Regions from separate parts of the Streptacidiphilus sp. EB103A genome, predicted to be linked through region 1. Evidence: predicted binding sites of a transcription regulator. Region 1 holds the regulator's gene; each other region holds the start of a gene.
What was found. Region 1 encodes HrcA, which represses chaperone genes, less so after heat shock. Its sites were predicted from a motif close to TTNGCACTCNGNNNNNCNGAGTGCNAA; they were not measured.
Positions count from the first base shown of each region.

Region 2: a site for HrcA is predicted at 1,796-1,822, ahead of groES (co-chaperone GroES). Genes of this name have one in related genera too.
Region 3: a site for HrcA is predicted at 1,552-1,578, ahead of ABH941_RS38940 (FmdB family zinc ribbon protein). Genes of this name have one in related genera too.

Region 1 is NZ_JBGCAQ010000011.1:246,500-249,772, reverse strand. Features, by position in the region: gene ABH941_RS20110 (16S rRNA (uracil(1498)-N(3))-methyltransferase) at 1-58, opposite strand, end outside; gene dnaJ (molecular chaperone DnaJ) at 93-1,238, opposite strand; gene hrcA (heat-inducible transcriptional repressor HrcA) at 1,281-2,312, opposite strand; gene htpX (zinc metalloprotease HtpX) at 2,526-3,273, shown strand, end outside.
Region 2 is NZ_JBGCAQ010000006.1:304,088-307,360, reverse strand. Features, by position in the region: gene groL (chaperonin GroEL) at 1-1,204, opposite strand, end outside; gene groES (co-chaperone GroES) at 1,339-1,647, opposite strand; gene ABH941_RS12490 (methyltransferase domain-containing protein) at 1,838-3,040, shown strand; gene ABH941_RS12485 (polysaccharide deacetylase family protein) at 3,037-3,273, opposite strand, start outside.
Region 3 is NZ_JBGCAQ010000036.1:19,769-23,041, reverse strand. Features, by position in the region: gene ABH941_RS38945 (potassium/proton antiporter) at 1-1,462, shown strand, start outside; gene ABH941_RS38940 (FmdB family zinc ribbon protein) at 1,595-1,948, shown strand; gene ABH941_RS38935 (S-methyl-5'-thioadenosine phosphorylase) at 2,060-2,911, shown strand; gene ABH941_RS38930 (hypothetical protein) at 3,084-3,273, shown strand, end outside.

The DNA of each region.
Region 1 (3,273 bases):
CCACCGCCCCGACCGGGGCCAGCTGCGCGCTGTCGACGACGAACACCGGGGCTGTCATGCCGTACCTACTCCAGAACTGTGCTGACGGGCGCTCAGGCGCGACCGTTGAAGGCGTCCTTCAGGCGGGAGAACAGGCCCTGCTGCCCGGGCGCGAAGGTCCCCTTGGGGCGCTCCTCGCCGCGCAGCTTGGCCAGCCGCCGCAGCAGCTCCTCCTGCTCGGGGTCGAGCTTGCTGGGCGTCTGCACCTCGACGTGCACTATGAGGTCGCCGCGTCCGCCGCCGCGCAGGTGGGTGATGCCGCGTCCGTGCAGCGGGATGGACTGGCCGGACTGGGTGCCGGGCCGGACGTCGATCTCGACGGTGCCGTCCAGGGTCTCCAGCGGGACCTTGGTGCCGAGCGCCGCCGCCGTCATCGGCAAAGTGACCGTGCAGTGCAGGTCGTCGCCGCGGCGCTGGAAGGTGGAGTGGGCGTTCTCGCTGATCTCGACGTAGAGGTCGCCGGCCGGGCCGCCGCCGGGGCCGACCTCGCCCTCGCCCGCGAGCTGGATCCGGGTGCCGTTGTCGACACCGGCCGGGATCTTGACGGTCAGCGTGCGCCGCGCGCGGACCCGGCCGTCCCCGGCGCACTCCGGGCAGGGGGTGGGCACGACCGTGCCGAAGCCCTGGCACTGCGGGCAGGGGCGGGAGGTCATGACCTGGCCCAGGAAGGACCGGGTGACCTGGGACACCTCGCCGCGGCCGCGACACATGTCACAGGTCTGCGCGGAGGTGCCCGGGGCCGCGCCCTCGCCGTTGCAGGTGGTGCAGACGACGGCGGTGTCGACCTGGATGTCCTTGGTGGTGCCGAACGCGGCCTCTTCGAGGTCGATGTCGATCCGGATCATCGCGTCCTGGCCGCGCCGGGTGCGCGAGCGCGGCCCGCGCTGGCCCCCGGACGCGCCGAAGAAGGCGTCCATGATGTCGCTGAAGCCGAAGCCCGCGCCGGCGCCGAAGCCGCCGGGGCCCGCGCCGCCGCCGCTCGCGGAGAGCGGATCGCCGCCGAGGTCGTAGACCTGCCGCTTGTTGGGGTCGGAGAGGACCTCGTAGGCGGCGTTGATCTCCTTGAACCGCTCCTGGGTCTTCGGGTCGGGGTTGACGTCCGGATGGAGCTCGCGCGCCAGTCGGCGGAACGCCTTCTTGATCTCGTCCTGACCCGCGTCACGCCGGACGCCGAGTACCGCGTAGTAGTCCGTGGCCACCAAAATGCTCCGCTTGTCTTCGTTTCCAGGGCTTGGGACTGCTTAGGACGCAGCCAGGATCTGACCGACGTATCGTGCCACCGCCCGGACGGCGCCCATGGTGCCCGGGTAGTCCATCCGCGTCGGCCCGACCACGCCCAGTTTGGCGACGGTCTCGTCGCCCGAACCGTAGCCCACCGACACGACCGACGTGGAATTCAGCCCTTCGTAGGCGTTCTCATGACCGATCCGAACCATCATGCCCGCGTCGGCGGTCTCCCCGAGCAGCTTCAGCAGGACCACCTGTTCCTCCAGCGCCTCCAGTACGGGGGCGATGGTGAGCGGGAAGTCGTGCGGGAAGCGGGTCAGGTTGGCCGAGCCGCCGATCACGACCCGCTCCTCGGTCTGCTCGGCCAGCGCCTCGAACAGGGTGCTGAGGACGGCCGTGACCGTGCCCCGGTCCTCCCGCTCGAAGCTGTCGGGCAGGTCCTGGAGCAGGATCGGCACCTCGACGAAGCGCTGCCCGCCGGCCCTGGTGTTCAGCCGGGAGCGGAGATCCGCGAGAACGGTCTCGCCGACGGCCGTGGGGCAGTCGATGAGCCGCTGCTCGACCCGACCGGTGTCGGTGATCAGCACCAGCATCAGCCGGGTCGGCGTCAGCGCGACCAGTTCGACGTGGCGGACCGTGGAGCGGGACAGCGAGGGGTACTGCACCACCGCGACCTGCCGGGTCAGCTGCGCCAGCAGCCGTACCGTGCGGGCCACCACGTCGTCCAGGTCGACGGCGTGGTCCAGGAAGCTGCCGATCGCCCGGCGCTCGGCCCCGGACATCGGCTTCACCTCGGTGAGCCGGTCGACGAAGAGTCGGTAGCCCTTGTCGGTCGGCACCCGGCCCGCACTGGTGTGCGGCTGGTGAATGTAGCCCTCGTCCTCCAGCGTCGCCATGTCGTTACGCACCGTGGCCGGCGACACGCCGAGATTGTGCCGTTCCACCAACGCTTTGGAACCGACCGGCTCCTCGGTGCCGACATAGTCCTGGACGATGGCACGCAGAACCGCCAGCTTGCGGTCGTCGAGCTTGCGCTCCTCAAGCACGGGGCACGCACCTCCTACCTACCGGTCCTGCCGGGCGCCGGGCGGAACTCTCTGGCCAGAACTGGCACTCTGGATGAAGGAGTGCCAGGAGCTGTCCGGCCAGTGTAAGGCGCGAGGGTACGCGACCGGAACGCCTGGGCCGTCCCGTACGTACCTGTTGGTAGGCCCGAACAGGGCAGAATTGGATAGCACGCACATTTTCGAGGAGGGGCCATGGCCAGGACACGCTTCGCACCGGACCGCGGGCTGACGAGCCGGATGCTGGCGACGATGTTCTTCATCGGCCTGCTGTACGTCGTGTTCGTGGGCGCACTGATCGTGCTGTTGAAGGGCGCCTGGCCGTTTGTGGTGATCATCGCCGGCGGCCTGTTCATCGCCCAGTTCTGGTTCAGCGACAAGATCGCGGCCTTCAGCATGGGGGCCCGCGAGGTCTCCGCGGAGGACTACCCCGAGCTGCACGGCACCGTGGACCGGCTCTGCACGCTCGCGGACATGCAGAAGCCCAAGGTCGCCGTCGCCCAGAGTGACATCCCCAATGCCTTCGCCACCGGACGCAACGAGAAGAACGCCGTGGTGTGCGTCACCACCGGTCTGCTGCGCCGGCTGGAGCCGGAGGAGCTGGAGGGCGTGCTGGCGCACGAGATGTCCCACGTCGCACACAAGGACGTGGCCGTGATGACCATCGCCGGCTTCCTCGGTGTGCTGGCCGGGATCATCACCCGGGTCGGGCTCCAGTTCGGCCTGTTCGGCGGCTTCAGCAGCCGGGACGACCGCGACGGCGACAACACCGCTGTGGCGGCCCTGATCGTCATCGGCGTCAGCGCCGTGGTCTACACCCTCAGCTTCCTGCTGACCCGGCTGCTCTCCCGCTACCGCGAGCTCTCCGCCGACCGCTCGGCCGCGCTGCTGACCGGCCGCCCCTCGGCGCTGGCCTCCGCGCTCACCAAGGTCAGCGGCCAGA
Region 2 (3,273 bases), on a different contig from region 1:
CCGAGATGGCGTCCTCGAGACGGTGCTTCTTCTCCTTGAGCTCGACCTCGGTGGCAGCGCCGACCTTGATCACGCAGACTCCGCCGGCCAGCTTGGCCAGCCGCTCCTGCAGCTTCTCGCGGTCCCAGTCCGAGTCGGTGTTCTCGATCTCGGCCTTGATCTGCGCGACGCGACCGACGACCTCGGAGGAGTCACCGGCGCCGTCGACGACGGTGGTGTTGTCCTTGGAGACGGTGACGCGACGGGCGGAGCCCAGGGACTCCAGACCGGCCTGGTCGAGCTTGAGGCCGACCTCCTCGGCGATGACGGTGGCACCGGTCAGGGTGGCCAGGTCGCCGAGCATCGCCTTGCGGCGGTCGCCAAAGCCGGGGGCCTTCACCGCGACGGCGTTGAACGTGCCGCGGATCTTGTTCACCACGAGAGTGGACAGCGCCTCGCCGTCGACGTCCTCGGCGATGATCAGCAGGGGCTTGCTGGAGCCGCCCTGGAGGATCTTCTCCAGCAGCGGGAGCAGGTCCTGGATCGAGGAGATCTTGCCCTGGTGGATCAGGATGTAGGGGTCCTCCAGGACCGCCTCCATCCGCTCCTGGTCGGTGACCATGTAGGGCGACAGGTAGCCCTTGTCGAACTGCATGCCCTCGGTGAACTCGAGCTCCAGGCCGAAGGTGTTCGACTCCTCGACGGTGATGACACCGTCCTTGCCGACCTTGTCCATGGCCTCGGCGATGAGGTCACCGACCTGCTGGTCCTGCGCGGAGAGCGCGGCGACAGCGGCGATGTCCTCCTTGCCGTCGATCTCACGGGCGACCGAGAGCAGGTGGTCCGACACGGCCTTGACGGCGGCGTCGATGCCCTTCTTCAGCCCGGAGGGGCCGGCGCCGGCGGCGACGTTGCGCAGACCCTCGTTGACCAGGGCCTGGGCCAGCACGGTCGCGGTGGTGGTGCCGTCGCCCGCGATGTCGTTGGTCTTGGTCGCGACCTCCTTGACCAGCTGCGCGCCAAGGTTCTCGTACGGGTCGTCGAGCTCGACCTCACGGGCGATGGTGACACCGTCGTTGGTGATGGTCGGAGCGCCGAACTTCTTGTCGATGACGACGTTGCGGCCCTTGGGGCCGAGCGTCACCTTCACGGTGTCGGCCAGCTTGTTGACGCCACGCTCGAGCGAGCGGCGGGCGTCCTCGTCGAACTTCAGGATCTTCGCCATGCTTAGGGTTTCCCTCTCAAACAACCGAGCCCGGACACCCGGTCTCACACAGTGAAGACTGGGGGCCCGGGCGGGGTCACGACTCTGCGGTCAGCGTCAGCTGGTGCTGCAGTAGTGCGGTGGTGCGGTGGTGCTTACTTCTCGATGATGGCGAGCACGTCGCGGGCCGAGAGGACCAGGTACTCCTGGCCGTTGTACTTGACCTCGGTGCCGCCGTACTTGCTGTACAGCACGATGTCGCCGACGGCGACGTCGAGCGGCAGACGCTGGCCGTCCTCGAAGCGACCCGGGCCCACGGCCAGGACAACGCCCTCCTGGGGCTTCTCCTTGGCAGTGTCCGGGATGACCAGGCCAGAGGCCGTGGTCTGCTCGGCCTCGAGCGGCTGGACCACAATGCGGTCCTCGAGCGGCTTGATGGCAACCTTGGAGCTGGTGGTCGTCACGTTCCGACCTCCCCCTTCGGAGATCACGGGGTGATACATGTCTTGGGTGCCAGAGGTGTGGTGCAAGCCCGTCGTCGCGGTGCCGGACCTGCCCTCTCGCGGTTAGCGCTCTCCGGGGGAGAGTGCCAACGACGACACTAGGCCGCGGTTAGCACTCAGTCAACCAGAGTGCCAACGACGCGCTTATTCGATGGATGATGGTGCGGTGGAGATCGAATCGTTCCGTGCCCTGCTGACCGACGAGGGCCAGGCCCTGCTGGCCGAGCTGGCGGACTTCCGGCCGGGGCAGGAGCTCGCGGTCGCGACCAGGCTGCGGCGCAGCCACGACGCGGAGCTGGTGTCGGCGGCGATCGGCCAGGCCGGGCTGCGGCAGCGGGCCGCGGCGAAGTTCGGCGCGGCGGACGCGGCCCGGATGTACTTCACCCCGGACGGGGTCGAGCAGGCGACCCGGAGCAGCGTCGCCGACTGGCGCGCGGCCCGGTTCAAGGCGCTGGGCGTACGCCGCCTCGCCGACCTGTGCTCGGGCATCGGCGGCGACGCGATCGCGCTGGCGCGGGCCGGCATCGAGGTGCTCGCCGTCGACCGCTCTCCGCTCACGTGCGCGGTCGCCGAGGCCAACGCCGCGGCGCTGGGGCTGGACGGGCTGATCCATCAGCGGTGCGGCGACGTGGAGGACGTGGCGCTCAAGGACTTTGACGCCGTGTTCGTCGATCCGGCACGGCGCAGCGGCCGGGGCAGGATCTTCGATCCTGAGGCCTACTCGCCTCCGCTGAGCTGGGCCGTCACCGCCGCACGGCAGGCCCCGTTCGCCGCCCTCAAGGTGGCCCCCGGCATCCCGCACCAATCCGTCCCCGAGGGCGCCGAGGCCGAGTGGGTCTCGGACGCCGGAGACGTCAAGGAGGCCGTGCTCTGGTTCGGCACCGGCGCCGCCCAGGAACACCCCCATCGGGCGACCCTGCTGCCCGGCGGCGTCACCCTCACGGGTGGTCGACTGCCGGACCCGGAGGCCGGACCGGTCCGCCGCTACCTCTACGAGCCGGACGGCGCGGTGATCCGCGCCCACCTCGTCGCCGAGGTCGCCGAGCAGTTGGACGCCGGCCTGATCGATCCCACCATCGCCTACCTGACGGCCGACGAGCTCCGCCCCACGCCCTTCGCCACCGCCTACGAGATCACCGACGTGCTGCCCTTCGGCCTGAAGAAGCTCAAGGCGCTGCTGCGCGAGCGCCGGGTCGGCACCGTGGTGGTCAAGAAGCGCGGCTCGGCGATCGAGCCCGAGGAACTGCGCCGCAAGCTCAAGCCGGAGGGGCCGAACTCCTGCACGGTCTTCCTGACCCGCGCGTCCGGCGCCCCGACGATGCTGCTGGGGCAGCCCGTGCGGGCTGCCCGCTAGGGCTTCTGGATGTAGTCCTCCAGGCGGGCGACCGTGAAGCCCTGCTCCTGGATCCGCTTGAGCAGGTTGGCGAACATCGCGGTCATGGTCTCGCCCTTGAGCTCCGAGGGGCCGCGGAAGTGGGCCAGGATGATGTCGCCGTCCTGGAGCTTGTTCCCGCTCTGGTACTGCAGACCCGTTATCTGCATCGTCTCCTTCCAGTAGACGATGGCGCGCGGGCCGCAGGCCTGGAC
Region 3 (3,273 bases), on a different contig from region 1:
GGCCTTCTCCCTGGTCCTCCTCGTCGCCGTGGCCGCCGTGCGGCTCGCCTCCCGGAGCGGCCTGCCCAGCCTGCTGCTCTACCTCGGCATCGGCGTCGCCCTCGGCCAGGACGGACTGGGCGTCGGATTCGACAACGCGTCACTCACCCAGGTTCTCGGCTATGCCGCGCTGGTGGTCATCCTCGCCGAGGGCGGCCTCAGCACCAGCTGGACCAGCATCAGGCCCGCCGCCCCCGCCGCCGCCGTGCTGGCGACCGTCGGGACCGGCGTCAGCGTCGCGGTGACCGCCCTGGGGGCGCACCTGCTGGTCGGCACCGACTGGCGGCTGTCGCTGCTGCTCGGCGCGGTGGTCTCGTCCACCGACGCCGCCGCGGTCTTCTCGGTGCTGCGCCGGGTCCCGCTGCCGTCCCGGCTCAGTGGGCTGCTCGAAGCCGAGTCCGGCTTCAACGACGCCCCGGTGGTCATCCTGGTCGTCGCCTTCGCCACCACCGGACCGATAGACAGCTGGTACGTCCTGATCGGCTCGATAGCCATGCAGCTGGCCATCGGCCTGGTTCTCGGCCTCACCGTGGGCCGTCTGGGCTCGCTGGCGCTGCGCCGGGTCGCGCTGCCCTCCTCCGGCCTCTACCCCATCGCCGTGACCGCGCTGGCGCTGCTCGCCTACGCCGGGGGCGCGCTGCTGCACGGCTCCGGATTCCTCGCCGTCTACATCGCGACGCTGATCCTCGGGAACTCCCGGCTGCCGCACGGGCCGGCCACCCGCGGCTTCGCCGAGGGGCTCGCCTGGATCGCCCAGATCAGCATGTTCGTCCTGCTCGGGCTGCTGGTGACCCCCCACACCATGGCGGACGCGATCGGCCCGGCGCTGGTCGTCGGCCTGGTGCTGGTGTTCCTGGCCCGCCCGCTGTCGGTGCTGCTGACGATGACCCCGTTCGGCATGAACCTGCGCGAGCAGACCCTGCTCTCCTGGGCCGGGCTGCGCGGCGCGGTGCCCATCGTGCTCGCCACCATTCCGGTGGTCGCCCAGGTGCCGGGCGCGCACCAGCTGTTCAACATCGTGTTCCTGCTGGTCGTGGTGTTCACCCTGGTCCAGGGCCCGACGCTGCCCTGGGTGGCGCGACGGCTGCGGATCAGCGACCCGGGCCACGCGGACCGGCTCGACGTGGAGTCCGCGCCGCTGGAGCGGCTGCACGGGCATCTGCTGTCGCTGACCCTGGCGCCCGGCTCCAGGATCGCCGGCGTGGAGGTCAGCGAGCTGCGGCTGCCCAGGGGCGCGGCGGTCACCCTGGTGGTCCGGGACGGCGCCAGCTTCGTCCCCGGGCCGACGACGGTGCTGAGGGCCGGCGACGACCTGCTGGTGGTCGCCACCGACGAGGTACGGGACCGCGCGGAGCGGCGGCTGCGCACCGTGGACCGGGGCGGCAAGCTCGCCGGATGGCTCGGACAGCGCGACACCTACTGACCGTGACGACTCGGCAACAGCTCGCATCGTCACAGCTCACAGTGGCCACGGTGGACTATCGCCGCGGAATACCGCATCATTGACCGTCGTTAGCACTCATCAGGCGAGAGTGCCAGCCAGGAGGAAAAGACAGTGCCGACGTACCAGTACCAGTGCACCGAATGCGGCAACGGCCTCGAGGCGGTCCAGAAGTTCACGGACGACGCCCTGACCGTCTGCCCGGCGTGCAACGGCAGGCTTCGCAAGATCTACTCCGCCGTCGGCGTGGTCTTCAAGGGCAGCGGCTTCTACCGCACCGACAGCCGCTCGTCGTCGAGCAGCGCGGTGGGGGCGGCCAAGCCGGCCGCTGCTTCCTCGACGTCCTCGTCCGGCGACTCGTCGTCGAGCTCGTCCGGGTCGACGGGTTCGTCGTCGTCCTCGTCGTCCTCGTCGTCCTCGGGCAGCAGCTCCGGTTCCGGCTCGGGCAGCAGCTCGCCCGCCGCCTGACCCGAGCGGTCGGGCGGCCGGGCGGCCGGGCGGCAGCCGAACGTCAGACGTCCGCGGAATGTAAGACCGTCTGGGCTACGGCGGACCCCGGCTCTTCGTATGCTGCCGCCCATGGCCAACTCTCAGCACGAGACACCCGCAGCCGATATCGGGATCATCGGCGGAACCGGTCTCTACGCCCTGGTGGACGATCTCGCCGAGGTCTCCGTCGACACCCCGTACGGGCCGCCCAGCGACTCCCTGTTCGTCGGCGACTTCGGCGGCCGTCGGGTGGCGTTCCTGCCCAGGCACGGCCGCGGGCACCGGATTCCGCCGCACCGCATCAACTACCGGGCCAATCTGTGGGCGCTGCGCTCGCTGGGCGTACGCCAGGTGCTGGGGCCGTGCGCCACCGGCGGACTGCGGCCCGAGTACGGCCCCGGAACGCTGCTGGTGCCGGACCAGTTCGTGGACCGCACCTCCGGGCGGACGCAGACCTTCTACGACGGTGAACGGCGCGGCGACGGACTGCTGCCCGAGGTGGTGCACGTCTCCGCGGCAGACCCCTACTGCCCCACCGGGCGGCTCGCCGCCCTGAAGGCCGCCGGGGCGTCCGGCTGGGAGCCGGTGGACGGCGGGACGCTGGTGGTCATCGAGGGCCCGCGGTTCTCCACCCGGGCCGAATCCCGCTGGTACGGGGCACAGGGCTGGGCGGTGGTCGGCATGACCGGGCACCCCGAGGCCGTGCTGGCCCGGGAACTGGGGCTCTGCTACACCTCGGTGGCCGTGGTGACCGACCTGGACGCGGGCGTCGAGACCGGCGAGGGGGTGACCCACGCCGAGGTGCTGCGGGTCTTCGCCGGCAGCATCGACCGGCTGCGCGGGGTGCTGACCGGCACGGTCACCGGGCTGCCGGACACCGCGGAACGGGACTGCGTCTGCTCGCACGCGCTGGACGGACTGGAGACCGGGCTGGGTTTCTGACCCTCCCTCACCCGTGGGCCTCACCCGTGGGGGTGAGGGAGTTTTCCACACCCCCCAGGTTGTCCACAGGAGGCGGCCGGGCGGCAGCGGAGAGCCGGGCGAAGGGACATCGTGGAGGCAGTCCGGTCGGGAACAGCCCGGCCGTCCCCGGAGGCGGTGTCCCATGTCCCTGATGACCGAATCCCCTGTGGCCGAGTCCCTGCTGAGCGGCAATCCGGTGCGCCGGGCCAACCGGCACCGGGCGCACTCGCTGCGCCCCGGCCCGGGCCGTGACCAAAGCCTGCCCGTCCATGAGCCTGAAGCATGGGACGAGGCGGGCTGGGACTACGGGGAGGACACGTCCGCCACCGCAGACCCCACCC